DNA from 2 places in the Pseudomonas sp. M5A4_2d genome. Region 1 is predicted to be linked to the other one. Evidence: predicted binding sites of a transcription regulator. Region 1 holds the regulator's gene; the other holds the start of a gene.
The links. The regulator FliA, encoded in region 1, starts transcription of late flagellar genes. The targets are predictions, from matches to a motif close to CTAAAGTTTNNNNNNNNNNNGCCGNTAA.

Region 1 (9,630 bases):
GGCGATTGACGCCGACCTCAACGCCGGCCTGATCGACCAGAACCAAGCCAAGTCCCGCCGCCTGGAAGTGGCCCAGGAAGCCGAGTTCTACGGCTCCATGGACGGTGCCAGCAAATTCGTGCGCGGCGACGCCATCGCCGGCCTGCTGATTCTGTTCATCAACTTGATCGGCGGGATGGCAGTCGGCATCTTCCAGCACGGCATGACCTTCGGCGATGCGGGCAAGGTGTACGCCTTGCTGACCATCGGTGACGGTTTAGTGGCGCAATTGCCATCACTGTTGTTATCTACAGCTGCAGCCATCATGGTGACCCGTGCTTCGGGCTCCGAAGACATGGGCAAGCAGATCAGCCGGCAGATGTTCGCTTCGCCCAAGGCGCTGGCCGTGGCGGCGGGCATCATGGCGATCATGGGCATCGTGCCCGGCATGCCGCATATCTCGTTCTTGAGCATGGCGGCCATGGCGGCCGGCGGTGCTTATCTGTTCTGGCGCAAGCAAAACCTCGTCAAGGTCCAGGCCCAGCAGGAAATCGCCCGCCAGCAGGACTTGCTGCCGTCGCCGGCCCGCGCCCAGGAAACCAAGGAGCTTGGCTGGGATGACGTCACCCCGATCGACATGATCGGCCTGGAAGTCGGCTACCGCCTGATCCCGCTGGTAGACCGCAACCAAGGTGGCCAACTGCTTGCGCGGATCAAGGGTGTGCGCAAGAAGCTGTCCCAGGACCTGGGCTTCCTGATGCCCACCGTGCACATCCGCGACAACCTCGACCTGGCGCCCAGTGCCTACCGCCTGACCCTGATGGGCGTGATCCTCGCCGAAGCGGAGATCTACCCCGACCGCGAACTGGCGATCAACCCCGGCCAGGTATTCGGCACACTCAACGGCATAACCGCCAAAGATCCGGCTTTTGGCCTGGAAGCGGTGTGGATCGAAGTCAGCCAGCGCAGCCAGGCACAGTCTTTGGGTTACACCGTGGTAGACGCCAGCACGGTGGTCGCTACCCACCTTAACCAGATTCTCTACAAGCACTCCCACGAGCTGATCGGCCACGAGGAAGTCCAGCAATTGATGGGGTTGCTGGCCAAAGCCTCGCCAAAATTGGCCGAAGAGCTGGTGCCCGGCGTGCTGTCGCTGTCGCAGTTGCTCAAGGTGCTGCAGGCCTTGCTCGCCGAACAGGTGCCGGTGCGCGACATTCGCAGCATTGCCGAGGCCATCGCGAACAATGCCGCCAAGAGTCAAGATACTGCCGCGCTGGTGGCTGCGGTGCGCGTCGGATTGTCCCGTGCAATCGTGCAAAGCATTGTAGGGGTTGAGTCTGGGCTGCCTGTTATCACCTTGGAGCCAAGGTTGGAACAAATATTGCTCAATAGTATTCAGAAGGCAGGGCAAGGCCAGGAAGAGGGCGTTCTGCTGGAGCCAAGCATGGCTGAGAAGCTGCAGCGTTCGTTGATCGAAGCCGCGCAGCGTCAGGAAATGGCGGGTCACCCGGTGATTCTGCTGGTGGCGGGCCCGGTCCGAGCGATGTTGTCGCGGTTTGGACGTCTGGCAGTGCCGAATTTGCACGTTTTGGCTTATCAGGAAATTCCTGACAACAAGCAAGTGACTATTGTCGCGACAGTAGGGCCCAACGGCTGAGGTAGTGGGATATGCAAGTTAAGCGTTTTTTCGCCGCCGATATGCGTCAGGCCATGAAACTGGTACGTGATGAGCTGGGCGCCGATGCCGCGATTATTGGAAACCGCCGTATTGCCGGCGGTGTCGAGCTGACGGCTGCCCTGGATTACACCCCCTCGGCGCTGGCGCCGCGCGTGCCGAACATGGAACTTGAGGACGAGCTGCGCAAGACCGCTTCGCGCATTGTCTCGGCCCAGGCTGAGCTGAGTATGCGTGGCGACAGCGATTCCACCAGCAGTCGCCAGTTGTTCGCCGGCCTGCCGCTGACCGCCGCCGAACCGCTGGTTGAGCCGACGTTCAAAGAACCGCCGCGTCCTGCAGCGCCAGCCCCGGCTGCCGCAGTCGACCAGCGCGTGTTTGACTCGATGCGTTTTGAACTCAATGGCCTGCGTGAGCTGCTTGAAGTGCAATTGGGCTCGTTGGCGTGGAACCAGCTGCAAGGCAGCAAACCGCACCAGGCCAACCTGTGGCGTCGCCTGCAACGCATCGGCCTGTCCGGCCCGTTGTCCCGCGACCTGTTGGCACTGACTGCTGAAGTCGAAGAGCCTCGCCAGGCCTGGCGCATGTTGCTGGCCCACCTGGCACGCATGATCGTCACCCCGGAAATCGAACCCCTGGAAGAGGGCGGTGTGATCGCCATGGTCGGCCCTGCCGGCATGGGCAAGACCACCACCCTGGCCAAGCTGGCTGCGCGTTATGTGCTCAAGTACGGCGCGCAGAATATCGCGCTGGTGAGCATGGACAGCTACCGTATTGGCGCCCAGGAACAGCTTAAGACCCTGGGCCGCATCCTCAATGTGTCGGTGACCCACGTCGACGCGGGCCAGTCCCTGGCCAACGCGCTCGACCCGTTGCTGCGCAAGCGTGTGGTGCTGATCGACACTGCCGGCCTGCAAGCCAGTGATCCGGCATTGCGCATGCAGCTGGAAAGCCTGGCTGGGCGTGGCATCAAGTCAAAAAATTACCTGGTGCTTGCAACCACCAGCCAGAAACAGGTTCTTACCGCTGCCTACCACAGCTACAAGCGTTGCGGCCTGGCGGGTTGCATTCTGACCAAGCTCGACGAAACGGCGAGCCTGGGTGAAGTGCTGAGCCTGGCCATCAGTCATGAATTACCGGTCGCCTACCTGACCGACGGGCCGCGGATTCCGGATGATTTACATCTGCCGCGCCGTCATCAGTTAGTCAGCCGTGCTGTCAGCGTGCAAATGCAAGAAGAGCCTAGCGAGGAAGCGATGGCCGACATGTTCGCCGACCTTTACCACAACCCGGCAAAGCGGGTGGGTTGAAGGGCAGGATGAACACCGTGAAAAGTATCTACATCGATGGTCTGCAAGCGATTCACGCGGCCAAGCCATGTAGCCTGCGTCTAAGCAAGACAAGGTAAAGAAATAAAATGGGCAGCATGCATCCCGTACAGGTGATCGCGGTGACCGGCGGCAAAGGTGGCGTCGGAAAAACTAACGTGTCAGTGAATTTGTCCCTGGCCCTGGCAGAGCTTGGCCGTCGGGTCATGCTGCTGGATGCTGACCTGGGGCTGGCGAACGTCGACGTTCTGCTGGGGCTGACACCCAAACACACCCTTGCCGATGTGATCGAGGGCCGCTGCGAGCTGCGCGATGTGCTGCTGCAAGGTCCCGGTGGCATTCGTATCGTGCCGGCGGCCTCGGGTACCCAGAGCATGGTGCATCTGAGCCCGGCGCAGCACGCCGGCCTGATCCAGGCGTTCAGTGACATCGGCGACAACCTCGACGTGCTGGTGATCGACACCGCCGCCGGGATCGGCGAGTCCGTGGTCAGCTTCGTGCGCGCTGCCCAGGAAGTGCTGCTGGTGGTCTGCGATGAGCCCACCTCCATCACCGATGCCTACGCCCTGATCAAACTGCTTAACCGTGACTACGGCATGAATCGCTTCCGTGTGCTGGCCAACATGGCCCAAAGCCCGCAGGAAGGGCGAAACCTGTTCGCCAAGTTGACCAAGGTCACGGATCGCTTCCTCGATGTCGCCTTACAATACGTTGGCGCAGTTCCCTATGACGAGTGTGTGCGCAAGGCTGTGCAAAAGCAGCGTGCAGTCTATGAAGCGTTCCCTCGTTCGAAGTGCGCATTGGCGTTCAAGGCTATTGCCCAGAAGGTCGATACTTGGCCGTTGCCCGCCAACCCGCGCGGGCATCTGGAGTTTTTCGTCGAGCGATTGGTGCATCAGACGAGCGCAGGACCGGTGCTATGACAGCCAGCGGCTATAACCTTTACAAAAACTCGGCACGTGACAGCCAAGGCGAATTGATCGAGCGCTATGCGCCCTTGGTCAAGCGCATTGCCTACCACTTGCTGGCACGCCTGCCTGCCAGTGTGCAGGTTGAAGACCTGATCCAGGCCGGCATGATCGGCCTGCTCGAAGTGTCGACCAAATACGACGCGAGCAAAGGCGCGAGTTTCGAGACGTATGCGGGTATCCGTATCCGTGGTGCGATGCTCGATGAAGTGCGTAAAGGGGACTGGGCGCCGCGTTCGGTACACCGCAACACGCGAATGGTCAGTGACGCAATTCGTGCAATTGAAGCAAAAACAGGTCGTGACGCTAAAGATCATGAAGTTGCGGCCGAACTCCAATTGAGTCTCGACGATTACTACGGGATTTTGAACGATACCTTGGGCAGCCGCCTGTTCAGTTTCGACGACCTGTTGCAGGACGGCGAACACGAAGGGCTGCACGAGGACGGCGCGAGTGCACATCTCGAACCGTCGCGCGACCTGGAAGATGAACGCTTCCAGGGGGCGTTGGCGGAGGCGATTGCCAATTTGCCTGAGCGTGAGCGACTGGTGTTGGCGCTGTACTACGACGAAGAGCTGAACCTCAAGGAAATCGGTGAGGTCCTGGGGGTCAGCGAATCGCGTGTCAGCCAGCTGCATAGCCAGTGCGCAGCCCGCTTGCGGGGGCGATTGGGAGAGTGGCGCGCGCGCTGACAGGCAGTGTGGGGATACTGCAGCGCAATTAGGCGAGAGGTGAAAAGTCTTTCGCGGGTTCGTTCCGTGGTACCCCTGGCAGTCCTTTTTGTGTAACGCCTGTTGATTGAAATGGCGCGTCCAGGTGCTGGGCGCGTTTAAGACTGCTTGGAGGTCGAATTGGACAAGAACATGAAAATCCTCATCGTTGATGACTTCTCAACGATGCGGCGGATCATAAAAAACCTGTTGCGTGACCTTGGGTTCACCAACACGGTCGAGGCGGATGACGGCCTGACGGCGATTCCTATCCTCAACAGCGGAAGCATCGACTTTCTGGTAACCGACTGGAACATGCCGGGCATGACCGGCATCGACTTGCTGCGTCACGTGCGCGCCGATGAAAAACTGCGCAGCCTGCCTGTGCTGATGGTGACCGCCGAAGCCAAGCGTGAACAGATCATCGAAGCCGCCCAAGCCGGGGTTAACGGTTACGTGGTTAAGCCATTCACTGCATTGGCCTTGAAAGAGAAGATCGAAAAAATCTTCGAACGCATCCACGGCTGATGCCACCACGGGGGAGCTATGGAGCATAAAGAATCATCGCAGGCAGACTTTGAGTCGACCCTGAAAAAGCATGCTCACCAGTTGGTCGAAAGCCTTGAAAAAGGCCAGTTCGGCGACGCGGTGCAGTTAATCCATGAGCTTAACCAGACCCGTGACCGCGGCCTGTACCAGGAAGTGGGCAAGCTCACACGCGAGCTGCACAGTGCGATCGTCAATTTTCAGATTGACCCGCACATGCCCCAGGCCGAAGAAATCTCCCAAATCACCGATGCCACCGAACGCCTGTCCTATGTGGTCAGGCTGACTGAGGCGGCGGCCAACCGCACCATGGACCTGGTGGAAAACGCCACGCCCCTGGTCAATGGCATGGCGACCGAAGCGCAGGCCCTCAGCGTTGACTGGGGCCGTTTCATGCGTCGGGAAGTGGGGGCTGAAGAGTTTCGTGAGTTGGCGCGTCGGGTCGACGCTTTTCTGTCGCGCAGCGAAGAGGAAAACCGCAAGGTTGCCAGCAACCTCAATGACATTCTGCTGGCCCAGGATTACCAGGACCTCACCGGTCAGGTGATCAAACGCGTGACCCAGTTGGTCACCGAAGTGGAAAGCAACTTGCTCAAATTGGTGCTCATGGCTGGCCAAGTTGATCGTTTTGCCGGCATCGAACATGACCGCGAAGCGATCCTCTCGGAAAAAGATCCACAAAAACATCTCGCCAAGGGTGAAGGTCCGCAGATTCATGCCGATAAACGTGAAGACGTTATGTCAGGTCAGGATGACGTAGATGACCTGTTATCCAGTTTAGGCTTCTAAGGAGCACCCACATGAGCTTCGGCGCCGATGAAGAAATCCTTCAGGATTTCCTTGTAGAGGCCGGCGAAATTTTAGAGCAACTGTCCGAGCAACTGGTCGAGCTGGAAAGCCGCCCGGATGATGCGAACCTGCTCAATGCAATTTTTCGCGGTTTTCACACTGTAAAAGGGGGCGCCGGCTTCCTCCAGCTCCATGAGCTGGTGGAGTGCTGTCACATCGCCGAGAACGTATTCGACATCCTGCGCAAGGGTGAGCGACACGTCGACTCGGAACTGATGGACGTGATTCTCGAAGCATTGGATGCGGTCAACGGCATGTTCAGTGAAGTGCGCGAACGTGCACCGATCACGGCGGCCACGCCGGAACTGCTGGCCGCCCTGGCGCGCCTGGCAGAACCTGCCGACACCTCGGTTGCACCGGTGGTGGAAGCGGCGCCTGTGGCCGAGCCGGAAGCGGACGTGACGGACAGCGAGTTCGAGCAGTTGCTCAACTCCCTCAGTGCGGTGAAGGCCGAAGCTGAAGCACCGCAAGCGGTCGCCCCGCCTGCAACGCCGACCAGCGAAGACATTACCGACGCTGAATTCGAGTCCCTGCTCGACCAGTTGCATGGCAAAGGCCAGTTCGCTGCCGACGCGGTGGCACCTGCCGCTACGCCGGAAGTTCCGGCTGCCAGCGCCAGCGCCAGCACCGACATTACCGACGACGAATTTGAAGCGTTGCTCGACCAGTTGCATGGCAAAGGCACCTTTGCGGCCGAAGCCTTGCCGGAAGTCGCGGCCACGGCCGTCGTCGCGCCTGCCGTGCCTGCCGCCAGCGCAGAGCCTGCCGCTGACGGGCTGATCTCCGATCACGAATTCGAAGCCTTGTTGGACGAATTGCACGGCAAGGGCAAGTTCACCGAAGTGGCCCCGGCTGCTGCGGCGACCGCCACGCCTGTCGCGGCGAAACCTGCGCCGGCCAAAGCCGCCGCCCCGGTTGCCGCCAAGCCCGCTCCAGCCCCTGCAGCCGCCCCGGCGCCTGCACGTGCCGCAGCGGCACCCGTGGCCGAGAAGCCTGCCAGTGAAGCCGAAACCACCGTGCGCGTTGATACCGCACGCCTGGACGACATCATGAACATGGTTGGCGAACTGGTGTTGGTGCGTAACCGCCTGGTGCGCCTGGGCCTGAACAGCGGCGACGAAGCCATGCAGAAGGCGGTGTCGAACCTCGACGTGGTCACTGCCGACTTGCAGACCGCGGTGATGAAAACGCGGATGCAGCCGATCAAGAAAGTCTTCGGCCGCTTCCCGCGTCTAGTTCGCGACCTGGCACGCCAGCTCAAGAAAGAAATCAACCTGGAACTGGTGGGTGAAGAAACCGACCTCGACAAAAACCTTGTCGAGGCCCTGGCCGACCCGCTGGTCCACTTGGTGCGCAACGCCGTTGACCACGGCGTCGAAACCCCGGAAGAGCGCGAAGCCTCGGGCAAGTCCCGTAACGGCAAGGTGATTCTGGCGGCGGAGCAAGAAGGCGACCACATCCTGCTGTCGATCACCGATGACGGCAAGGGCATGGACCCGGCGATCTTGCGCAATATCGCAGTCAAGCGTGGCGTGATGGACAAGGACGCCGCCGACCGCCTGACCGACACCGAGTGCTACAACCTGATCTTCGCCCCGGGCTTCTCGACCAAGACCGAGATTTCCGACGTGTCCGGCCGTGGCGTCGGCATGGACGTGGTGAAGACCAAGATCAGCCAGCTCAACGGCTCGATCAATATCTACTCGACCAAGGGCCAGGGCTCGAAGATCGTCATCAAGGTGCCGTTGACCTTGGCGATCATGCCGACCCTGATGGTGATGCTGGGCAACCAGGCGTTCGCTTTCCCGCTGGTCAACGTCAACGAAATCTTCCACCTCGACCTGTCGCGCACCAACGTGGTGGACGGCCAGGAAGTGGTGATCGTACGCGACAAGGCGTTGCCACTGTTCTACCTCAAGCGCTGGCTGGTGGCATCGGCCAAGCATGAAGAGCAGCGCGAAGGCCATGTGGTGATTCTCTCCGTGGGCACCCAGCGGATCGGCTTTGTCGTCGATCAACTGGTCGGCCAGGAAGAAGTGGTCATCAAGCCTTTGGGCAAAATGCTGCAGGGAACCCCGGGCATGTCGGGTGCGACCATCACCGGTGACGGTCGGATCGCGCTGATTCTCGATGTTCCGAGCATGCTCAAGCGTTACGCCGCACGGCGTATTTGATTCTGGCGGGGCAGGGCGGTTTGCCCGCCCCGCCTAACGGAGTGTTTATGGCAGTCAAGGTCCTGGTGGTGGACGATTCGGGTTTCTTCCGCCGCCGCGTCTCGGAAATTCTTTCCGCCGATCCAACCATCCAGGTGGTCGGTACGGCCACTAACGGCAAAGAGGCGATTGATCAAGCCATTGCGTTGAAACCGGACGTGATCACCATGGACTACGAGATGCCGATGATGGATGGCATCACGGCTGTTCGGCATATCATGCAGCGCTGCCCCACCCCGGTGTTGATGTTCTCCTCGCTGACTCATGAAGGCGCCCGGGTGACCCTGGATGCGCTGGACGCCGGTGCGGTGGACTTCCTGCCGAAGAATTTCGAAGACATCTCGCGCAACCCCGAGAAGGTCAAGCAGATGCTGTGCGAGAAGGTGCACAGCATTTCGCGCAGTAACCGTCGCAGCCTGTTCAGTGCGCCGGCGCCTGCACCGGTTGCGGCGCCGGCGGCGTCCACTGCGCCCACTTCGTCGTTTGCTCGCCCAGCGCCTGCGCCAGTGGCGCGCCCTGTGGCACCGCCGGTGCGCGCTTCTGCGCCGAGCGCGCATTCGCCAGCGCCCAAGCGCAAGGCCTACAAGCTGGTTGCCATCGGTACATCCACCGGCGGCCCGGTGGCCCTGCAGCGGGTGTTGACCCAGCTGCCGGCCAATTTCCCGGCGCCGATCGTGTTGATCCAGCATATGCCCGCGGCCTTCACCAAGGCCTTCGCCGAGCGCCTGGACAAGCTGTGCCGCATCACCGTCAAGGAAGCCGAGGATGGTGACATCCTGCGTCCTGGCCTGGCACTGCTGGCCCCGGGCGGCAAGCAGATGATGGTTGATGGCCGTGGTGCGATCAAAATCCTGCCGGGTGACGAGCGCCTGAACTACAAGCCGTGTGTGGATATCACCTTCGGTTCGGCGGCAAAGTCCTACGGCGACAAAGTTCTGGCGGTGGTGCTCACCGGCATGGGCGCCGACGGCCGTGAAGGCGCTCGCCTGCTCAAGCAGGGCGGCAGTGCAATCTGGGCCCAGGACGAAGCCAGCTGCGTGATCTATGGCATGCCCATGGCCATCGTCAAAGCGGACCTGGCCGACGCCGTGTATAGCCTGGACGATATCGGCAAGCATCTGGTGGAGGCCTGCCTCTGATGGATGTATTGAGCCTGATTGGCATCATCATGGCGTTTGTCGCAATTATCGGCGGCAACTACCTCGAGGGCGGCCACCTTGGCGCCTTGGCCAACGGCCCGGCTGCGCTGATCGTGATTGGCGGCACCGTGGGCGCTGCGTTGTTGCAGTCGCCCATGAGTTCGTTCAAGCGCGCAATGCAAATCCTGATCTGGATTATTTTCCCGCCGCGCGTTGATCTGCC
Region 2 (9,630 bases), on a different contig from region 1:
GGTTGGGGTGTCGTCATTGCCTTCCCAGGCCAGGTCATCCGGCGGTAGCTCGTCGAGGAACCGGCTGGGGGCACAATCGATGATTTCGCCGTACTGCTTGCGCTTGGCGGCAAACGTGAAGGCCAGGGTCTGACGCGCGCGGGTAATGCCCACGTAGGCCAGGCGCCGTTCTTCTTCGATAGTGTCGGCTTCGATACTGGAGCGGTGCGGGAGGATTTCCTCTTCCATGCCCATGATGAATACGTAGGGGAATTCCAGGCCCTTGGACGCATGCAAGGTCATCATCTGCACGCCTTCGGCACCGTCTTCCTCTTCTTGCTGGCGTTCGAGCATGTCGCGCAACACCAGTTTGCCGATGGCGTCTTCGACGGTCATCTCGCCGTCTTCGTCTTTTTCCAGGGTGTTCTTCAGCGCTTCGATCAGGAACCAGACGTTGCCCATGCGGTAATCCGCAGCCTTGTCGCTGGAACTGTTGGTGCGCAGCCAATTTTCATAGTCGATGTCCATGACCATGCTGCGCAAGGCACTGATCGGGTCTTCGCCGGCGCACTGTTCGCGCACCTTGTCCATGAAGCGCTTGAAGCGTGACAGGCGATCGGTGAAGCGCGTATCCAGGTGCTCGCCCAGGCCGATTTCGTCGGTGGCGGCGTACATCGAGATCTTGCGTTCGGTGGCGTAGTTGCCGAGCTTTTCCAGGGTGGTGGAGCCGATTTCACGGCGCGGCACGTTGATCACGCGCAGGAAGGCGTTGTCGTCATCCGGGTTCACGATCAAGCGGAAGTAGGCCATCAGGTCTTTTACTTCCTGGCGTCCGAAAAAGCTGTTGCCACCAGAAAGCCGATAGGGAATCTGGTGATGCTGCAGCTTCAACTCGATCAGCTTGGCCTGGTAGTTGCCGCGATACAGGATCGCAAAGTCGCTGTAGGGCCGATCGGTACGCAGGTGCAGCGTCAGCAATTCGACCGCTACGCGCTCGGCTTCGGCGTCTTCGTTGCGGCAACGGATTACGCGAATCTCGTCGCCATGGCCCATCTCGCTCCACAGCTGCTTTTCAAACTCGTGGGGGTTGTTGGAGATGAGTACGTTGGCGCAACGCAGGATGCGGCTGGTGGAGCGATAGTTCTGCTCCAGCATCACCACTTTCAGGGACGGGTAGTCGTCCTTGAGCAACATCAGGTTTTCCGGCCGCGCGCCGCGCCAGGCGTAGATCGACTGGTCATCGTCGCCTACCACGGTGAATTGGTTGCGCTTGCCGATCAGCATTTTCACCAGCAGGTACTGGCTGGCGTTGGTGTCCTGGTATTCGTCCACCAGCAGGTAGCGGACTTTGTTCTGCCATTTTTCGAGGATGTCGGCGTGTTCCTCGAACAGCTTTACCGGCAGCAGGATCAGGTCGTCAAAGTCCACCGCGTTGAACGCCTTGAGCGTGCGCTGGTAGTGGGTGTAGACGATGGCGGCGGTCTGTTCCTTGGGGTTGCGCGCGTTTTCCAGGGCCTGGGGCGGCAGGATCAGGTCGTTTTTCCAGGCGCCGATCATGTTCTTGATCTCATCCACGCCGTCGTCGCCTGCATATTCCTTTTGCATGATGTCGGTCATCAGCGACTTCACATCGGTTTCGTCGAAGATCGAGAAACCTGGCTTGTAGCCCAGCCGCGCATGCTCCTTGCGGATGATGTTCAGCCCCAGGTTGTGGAAGGTACACACCGTGAGGCCGCGGCCTTCGCCGCCCTTGAGCAGCGTGCCGACACGCTCCTTCATTTCGCGCGCCGCCTTGTTGGTAAAGGTCATGGCGACGATGTACTGGGCACGGATGCCGCAGTTCTGGATCAGGTGCGCGATCTTGCGGGTGATCACGCTGGTCTTGCCGGAACCGGCACCGGCGAGCACCAATAGAGGGCCGCCGACGTAGTTCACGGCTTCTTGCTGCCGGGGATTGAGTCGGGACATACAGAATTCAGGGAGTCGTTGTTCAAAAGGGCGGGCATTTTAACAGGCTCGCAGGATTCTGCTCTGACAGAACGACAGTGTGACGTACCACTCGATCTAAATTTGCCGGTTTTGATACTTTGCCGCAGGATGTTGAGGCTTTTACGGCTAAGGTTGCGGCTAAACCTTACAGCCAGCGCATTTGATAACCCCTATCATTGGTGATTATCAGGCAGCGCGTCATAATGCCCGCCGCCACCACACTTTTGCAGAGTCTAGGGAGCTAGCTTGTCTACGCCTGTCGAACCCTTGCGTTTGCTGCTACTGGCCGATGAGCCAGCGTGGGCAGCGTTGTTGCGCGAGTGCCTGGCGCCGATGGGCGAAGGGGCTGTGCTGATCAGTGCGCCCAACTGGGACTCGGTGAGTCGTCTATTCGATGACGACCACACCGCCGTGCTGTTGACCACGCCCCACTTGCAACCCGGTGCCGGGCGCTGCAACTTGCCGTGCGTGTTGTTGCTGGAGCAGGAGCCGCTGGTTGCGCCGCTGGGTGTCAGCGATTGGCTGATCCGGAGTGTCCTGGATTCCGATACATTGCGCCGGTGCTTGCGCCACGTGCGTGAGCGGGGCGTGCTGGAAAACACCTTGCAGCGCCTGGCCGAGCAGGACCCGCTGACCGGCATCGCCAATCGACAGGGTTTCCAGACCTTGCTGGCGGCGCGATTGGTTGAGAACGAAGGCCGCGGTTTGGCCCTTGGCCACCTCGACCTCGACAACTTCCGTCACGCCAACGACGCCTTGGGCCATCAGGCGGGCGATCGGTTGATCCTGCAGGTGGTCTCGCGGCTCAAGAGCCAACTCGAAGCCGGTGACCAACTGGCGCGGCTGGGCAGCGACGAATTTGCCCTGCTGATTGATACTCGCCGCGCGCCTCAGCGCGCCGAATGGATGGCCGAACGCATTACCGAAGCCATGGCCGAGCCCTACTGGGTAGACGGCGAAAGCCTGTTGATCGGTTGCAGCCTGGGTGTGGCACATGCCCGCGCCCGCGCCGGTGCCGACCCGTTGATGTGGCACGCGCACATCGCCATGCAGCAAGCCAAAAGCACTCAAGGCTGCACCTTTCATATCTTCAACGAACGCATCAACCGCAATGCACGCAGCCTGGCTGACCTGGAAAGTGAACTGCGCCGCGCGCTGCGCCGTGACGAACTGGAACTGCACTACCAGCCGCGCCTGGACCTGGACGACGGGCACATCGTCGGCCTTGAAGCGCTGGTGCGCTGGCGCCACGGCGAACGAGGCCTGTTGCCGCCCAGCGAATTTGTCCCCTTGGCTGAACAGAGCGGTCTGATCGTACCGCTGGGTTACTGGGTCATCTCCCGAGCCCTGCGCGACATGCAAGACCTGCGCGAGCGCGGCCTGCCGCCGCTGCACATGGCGGTCAACCTTTCGTTTCGTCAATTCCAGGACAGCCAATTGCTCTCGACCCTCAGCCGGCTCATTGCCGAGCGTGGTGTGGAAGCGCAGTGGCTGGAGTTTGAGCTCACCGAAACCGCCGTGATGCGCCGCAGTGATCTGGTCAAGCAGACCATGGATGCCCTCGGCCGCCTAGGCGTGAGGTTTTCCCTGGATGACTTCGGCACCGGTTTTTCGTCGTTCGTGCACCTCAACAGCCTGCCGATTGCCTTGTTGAAGATCGACAAAAGCTTTGTCGGCGGTATGGAAGAGCGTGAAGAAAACCGCAAGCTGGTGCACGCCATGATCAACCTGGCCCACAACCTCAACCTGGAAGTGGTGGCCGAAGGCGTGGAAACGCCCGAGCAGCTTGCGCTGTTGAGGTTGTTCGGCTGCGACCAGGCCCAGGGTTACTTGATCAGCAAGCCTTTACCGTTGCCGGAGTTGGTGGAATACCTGACGTTCGGCAAGGGTGAGCAGGCGCTTTTGGGCTGAGTATTCGAGTGTTGTAAACCCAATCAAATCTGGGGGCTGGCTTGCCTGCGGTGGCATCACTTGGTTATGCCTGACACACCGAGGTGCCTGTATCGCAGGCAAGCCTGCTCCCACATTGACCGAGCACATCCTCTAGTCGGGTTGCATAGCCTGGAATTGCGTATCTATTTGCGGCTCCCGACGAATCATCCTCTCCATCTTCGCCTCAAACGCCCAAGTCAGGCTGATGGCCGCGCAGGCAAGGCCCAGTGCCAGGCCCCACCACACGCCAGTCGGCCCCCAGCCCAGGGTGAACGCCATCAGCCATGCCGATGGAGCGCCGATCAGCCAATAGCAGCCCAAGCCCACCAGGAAGGTGGTCTTGGCGTCTTTCAGCCCACGGATGCAGCCCATGGCGATGGTCTGCACGCCGTCGAACAATTCGAACCAGGCCGCTACGGCCAGCAGGCTGACAGCGAGGATGATCACGTCGTGGAAGGCCGGGTCGTTATGGTCGAGGAATAGCCCGATAAGCGGATCGGAAAACAGCCACAGCACCGCCGCAAATCCCAACATCACCGCCGCGCCAAATCCGATGCCGACCCTCCCGGCCATGCGCGCATTCAGCAACTGCCCGGCGCCATAATGCTGGCCGATACGCATGGTGATCGCATACGACATGCCCGCCGGCACCATGAACGCTACCGAGACAATTTGCAGGGCAATCTGATGCGCCGCCAATTGCGTACTGCCCATGGTGCCCATGCACAACGCCGCGAAGGCAAACAGCCCGACTTCCACCGCATAGGTGCCGCCAATCGGCAATCCCAGGCGCCACAGCTCGCGCAAATACTGGGTGTTGAGGCGCAGCAGGCCGGTGCCGAGCGGGTAGGCCGCGTACGTCCGATTGCTGCGGATGTACCACATCAGCGCCAGGGCCATGCTGTTGGCAACGATGGCCGTGACCAAACCGATGCCCATCAAGCCCAATTTGGGCAGGCCGAACATGCCTTCTATCAGCGCGTGGTTGAGGAAGTAGTTAAGCACCGTGCCGCACAAGCTGATCACCATCACCGGGGTGGCCTTGCCGATGGCGCTGGTGAAACCACGCAAGGCCATGAAGCTCAGGTAGCCGGGCAGGGCGAACGGCAGGATGGTCAGGAATTGCCCCGCCGCGTGCACGTTGGTTTCGGTCTGGCCAAACATCAGCAATACGGGCTTGAGGTTCCATAGGAGTAAGCCGGCCACCAGGGCCATCAGCCAGGCCAGCCATAGCCCGGCCTGGGTCAGGCGAGTAGCGCCTTCGATGTCGCCCGCACCATGACGAATAGCGACAAGGGTGCCCACGGCGGCGATAACGCCGATGCAAAAAATCGCCACGAACGAATAGCTCGCGGCGCCGAGGCCACCACCGGCCAAGGCTTCGGGGCTAAGGCGGGCCATCATCAGGGTGTCGGTCAGCACCATCAGCATGTGTGCCAACTGTGAGGCAATCAACGGCCCCGACAGCCGCAGAATGGCCCAGAGTTCGGTACGTACCGGATGCTGCATGATCATCACGCTCAAAAAGTCGGAGGGTTGAGGAAGGGTTGATTCTCGGCGCTTTGAGCGCATTGCACAAAACGATAAATGCGATCGTTTGCATGATTAAAACTCATGCCTCAGTGATTCTGGTAGGGTTTCGATATTGCGCTGTCGGAGCTTTCCTAATGTCTCGTCGCCTTCCTCCGCTTTATGCCCTGCGGGCCTTTGAAGCCGCGTCCCGGCATAACTCGTTCACCCGTGCGGCGCAGGAGCTGTCGATCACGCAAAGTGCCGTCAGCCGACATATCCGCACGCTCGAAGAGCATTTCGCCTGCCGCCTGTTCCAGCGCAGCGGCCGAAACCTGCAACTCACCGAAGCGGCGCGCCTGCTGCTGCCTGGAGTACGTGAGGGCTTCGCTGCGCTGGAGCGGGCCTGCCATACCCTGAATGCCGAAGACGACATCCTGCGCATGAAAGCGCCGTCCACCTTGACCATGCGCTGGCTGCTGGCGCGGCTCAGCCGCTTTCGTGCGTTGCAGCCCGGCAACGAAGTGCAACTCACGAGTGCGTGGATGAGCGTGGATGAAGTGGACTTCAACCAAGAGCCTTTCGATTGCGCGGTCCTGTTGAGCTACGGGCATTTCCCGGCAGACTGGGAGGCCAGTTACCTGTTCCCTGAACTGCTGATCCCGGTGGGCGCCCCCAACCTGCTGGCCGATGGGCCTTGGGATGTTAATCGCTTGGCGTCCGCTGAGCTGCTGCACCCTACGCCCGACCGCCGCGACTGGCGCAACTGGCTGGAGCGCATGGGGCTGTCGTCGCAGGTGTCGCTCAAGGGTGGGCAAGTGTTCGACACCCTCGAACTGGGCATGATCGCCGCGGCGCGAGGATACGGGGTGTCGATGGGCGATCTGCTGATGGTGGCTGAAGACGTCGCCCAAGGGCGATTGAGCCTGCCGTGGCCGACCGCCGTGGCCAGTGGGGAAAATTACTACCTGGTGTGGCCGAAAACCCGTCCCGGTGGTGAGCGTTTGCGCCGTTTGGCGGAGTTTCTGCAAGGGGAAGTTAACGCCATGGAGTTGCCCCGGGTTGAACGTCTGGATTGACGCGCTACCGAGCGTCCGTGCAATCGTTTGCGCGATACCCCGGTGAATCGCTCAAGTATTACCCGCACCCGCCGAAGTAGGGGTGTTGGAACCTTCGTGCACCAACGTTTCCCACCAGATAATTTGCCGAGCAGCGCTATGAGATCAGGATGATCCTGGCCTCGGCCAGGAGCTGTCATGTCTCAACCTCGCGCTCGGATCGCCTCTCAGTTAGGCCTCGCCTTGGCCGTAATTTTGGCTGTCGTTATTAGCGGCAGTACTGTTTTCGCCTTGCGCTCCCTCGACTCCGCCAACCTCGACACGCGCGAGGAACACCTGGCCAGCGAGGCGCGCCTGCTCGCTGACCAACTCAACACCTTCCACAGCACCTTGCGCGAGAGTACCCAGCGTTTGAGCGGGCTGTTTGAAAAGCGCTTTGGCGCGGGGTTGAGTGTGCGTGGCGAACAGCCGGTAGCAGTGGCCGGTGTGCAGACCCCGAGCCTGTTCCTGGGCAGCGACCTGTTGAACAACGATTTCGATGAGGTCGATGAGTTCAAGGACACCTCCGGCGGCGTGGCCACGGTGTTTGTGCGCAGCGGCGAAGACTTTATCCGCGTCAGTACATCCCTGACCAAACAGGATGGCAGCCGCGCCATCGGTACGGCCCTTGACCACCAGCATCCGGCCTATCAGCGCCTGCTGGCCGGGCAGAGTTATGTCGGCCGAGCGGTGTTGTTCGACCGCTCCTACATGACCCAGTACACGCCGGTGCGTGATGCGGCTGGCAAGGTGATCGCCGTGCTGTTTGTCGGCTTCGACTACACCGACGCCCAGAACGCCCAGTTCGACAACCTCAAGCGCTTCCGTATCGGCCAGACGGGTTCCCTGGCCTTATTGGACGAACAGAAACACTGGCTGGTGCCGCCGGCAGGTGTGCAGGCGCTGGACCAGGCGATCCCGGTGATGCTCGACCTGGCCAAAAAGCCAGGCAAAGGCCTCTTCTGGAGTGACAAAAACGAAGACTTCTACAGCGTCTCGGTGCCGTTTGAAGGCGGCCCGTGGGCGGTGGTGGCGAGCATGCCGAAGTCCGAAATCCGCGCGGTGACCTGGGCGGTGGGCATTCGCCTGGTGATTGGCAGTGTGTTGGCAATGTTGTTCGCTGTGGGCGCTGCGGTCTGGCTGTTGCGCAGTAAATTGCAGCCCCTGAGCGACCTGGTGCGCCAAGCCGAAGCCCTCGGTGCGGGTGATTTGAGTGCGCGCCTCAATGTGTCCAGCCATGACGAAATCGGCCAACTGGCCCGCAGCTTCAACCAGATGGGCGAAGCGCTGTCGACCATGGTTTCGCATATTCGCAAGGCGGCCGAGGAGGTCAACAGCCGAGCCCAGGCGTTGTCTGGTTTGTCTGGTGGTGCCTATGAAGGCATGGAGCAGCAGTCCGGCGAGATCACCAGCATGGCCGGCGCAGTGGAGGAGTTCAGCGCGACCTCGCTGAACATCGCCGACAACATGGGCAACACCGAGCGGCTGGCCCAGGAAAACGCCCAACAGACGCGTATCGGCCGCACTTCGATGCAGGAGGCGTCGTCGTCTTTGGAGCATATCGCTGCGGCGCTGAACAGCACGGCCACCGTAATCAATACCCTCGGCCAGCGTTCCCAGGAAATCGGCGGGATTGTCGGCGTCATCACCTCGATCGCCGAGCAAACCAACCTGCTGGCGCTCAACGCCGCCATCGAAGCCGCACGTGCCGGTGAGCAAGGCCGAGGTTTTGCCGTGGTTGCCGACGAAGTGCGCAACCTGGCTTCGCGCACCCGTCAGGCCACCGACGAAATTTCCGGCATGATCCAAAGCATCCAGCAGGAAACCGGTAATGCCATCAGCACCATGGAGCACGGCAACGTGTTGATGCAGGAAGGCCTGTCGCGCAATGCTGACGTGGCGTCGGCCCTGGCGCGGATCGACGAGCAAAGCCGCTCGGCGGGCCAGCAGTTTGCCGCGATCACCACCGCGACCCAGGAGCAGAGCAGCACGGCAAACGTGCTCAGCAGCAACCTGCAAAGCATTGCGCTGGCCAACAGCGAGCAGCGTGAAGTGGTGTCGAACCTGGCCATTACCGCCAGGGAACTGGAAACCCTGGCGGCTGGCTTGCGGCATGAGGTGGATCGGTTTCGTTGAGGCCTAGCGGTCGCCGAGGCCTGGGTCCACACGCTTGCCGATATCCTTGAGGCGCGCGAGCTGATCGACCATCCCCGGCGCCTCATCCAGGCTGCTGACGAAGGTCCACAGGTAAGTCATTACCGCGTACACGTGGCCGGCCTTGACCGCAGGCGACAGGGCCAGCTGGCTGATCGCGACGACAAACAGCAGGGCGGCGAGCGTACCGATAAACAGGAACGCGGCCGCCTCGCGGTCTGACAGCCAGATCCGCAGGCGCGACAGCACGTGATAGTGGCGCTGCAAGGTTTGCACGCCGACCTTTTCCACCAAACCGATTTCCTTCTCCAGGCGGTCATTCAAGCGCTCATGCAGCTGCTGATTGCGCCGGGCGAAGCGTGGCAGCAAGGTGGTGCACAACAGCAGTGCCCCCAGACACGCCAGGCCGATCCACGGTTCGATCACCAGCAACATCACCGCCGCACCGACGATGGAGACCAGCGCCGTCGCGATGATCGGCACGTGTTTTTCGAAGAAGTCGACAAAATCCCGTGCCAATACCACCCGCGCCGCTGCCCTTGACGTGCTGTGATTTTGCAGGCGCTGGTTGAGAATGACCGGCACCGCGAGGTCAGCGTAGATCCGCGTGAAGGTGCGGGTGTCCAACGCGCGGCGCGCCGCCCCGACCACCCAAAACATCAAGACCACGGCGGCGTAAAACAACGCACTGCCGGCATCGCCGCGGATGATCGAGTCCACTGCAAACCCTGCAAATAGCGGGTAGGCCAGCAGTAGCGCGTTCTCCAGTGCAACCAGCGACAGCGTGCAAAACAACTTGCCAGGGTAGGCCCGGGCAATTGCTTTGAGGGTCTGGCTGGCGGACTGTTGGCCAATTTTCTTGCTTTCTTCGATCAGAATTTGCGGAGTGACGGATGACATAGGTGCACCAATGGGGTGATAGACGCTATTATTGAGCGACTGCTCAAGTATCCTTGAGCGATCGCTCAAA

Region 2: the regulator FliA is predicted to act here: its motif matches at 6,539-6,566, upstream of ACLBW8_RS09045 (methyl-accepting chemotaxis protein).

The regions. Positions count from the first base shown of each region.
Region 1 is NZ_JBKEZW010000001.1:457,598-467,227, forward strand. Features, by position in the region: gene flhA (flagellar biosynthesis protein FlhA) at 1-1,636, shown strand, start outside; gene flhF (flagellar biosynthesis protein FlhF) at 1,648-2,964, shown strand; gene fleN (flagellar synthesis regulator FleN) at 3,072-3,905, shown strand; gene fliA (RNA polymerase sigma factor FliA) at 3,902-4,642, shown strand; gene ACLBW8_RS02130 (chemotaxis response regulator CheY) at 4,814-5,188, shown strand; gene ACLBW8_RS02135 (protein phosphatase CheZ) at 5,207-5,995, shown strand; gene ACLBW8_RS02140 (chemotaxis protein CheA) at 6,007-8,229, shown strand; gene ACLBW8_RS02145 (protein-glutamate methylesterase/protein-glutamine glutaminase) at 8,277-9,407, shown strand; gene ACLBW8_RS02150 (flagellar motor protein) at 9,407-9,630, shown strand, end outside.
Region 2 is NZ_JBKEZW010000002.1:437,908-447,537, reverse strand. Features, by position in the region: gene rep (DNA helicase Rep) at 1-1,947, opposite strand, end outside; gene ACLBW8_RS09060 (putative bifunctional diguanylate cyclase/phosphodiesterase) at 2,215-3,879, shown strand; gene ACLBW8_RS09055 (NorM family multidrug efflux MATE transporter) at 4,012-5,415, opposite strand; gene ACLBW8_RS09050 (LysR substrate-binding domain-containing protein) at 5,568-6,488, shown strand; gene ACLBW8_RS09045 (methyl-accepting chemotaxis protein) at 6,666-8,642, shown strand; gene ACLBW8_RS09040 (ABC transporter six-transmembrane domain-containing protein) at 8,646-9,560, opposite strand.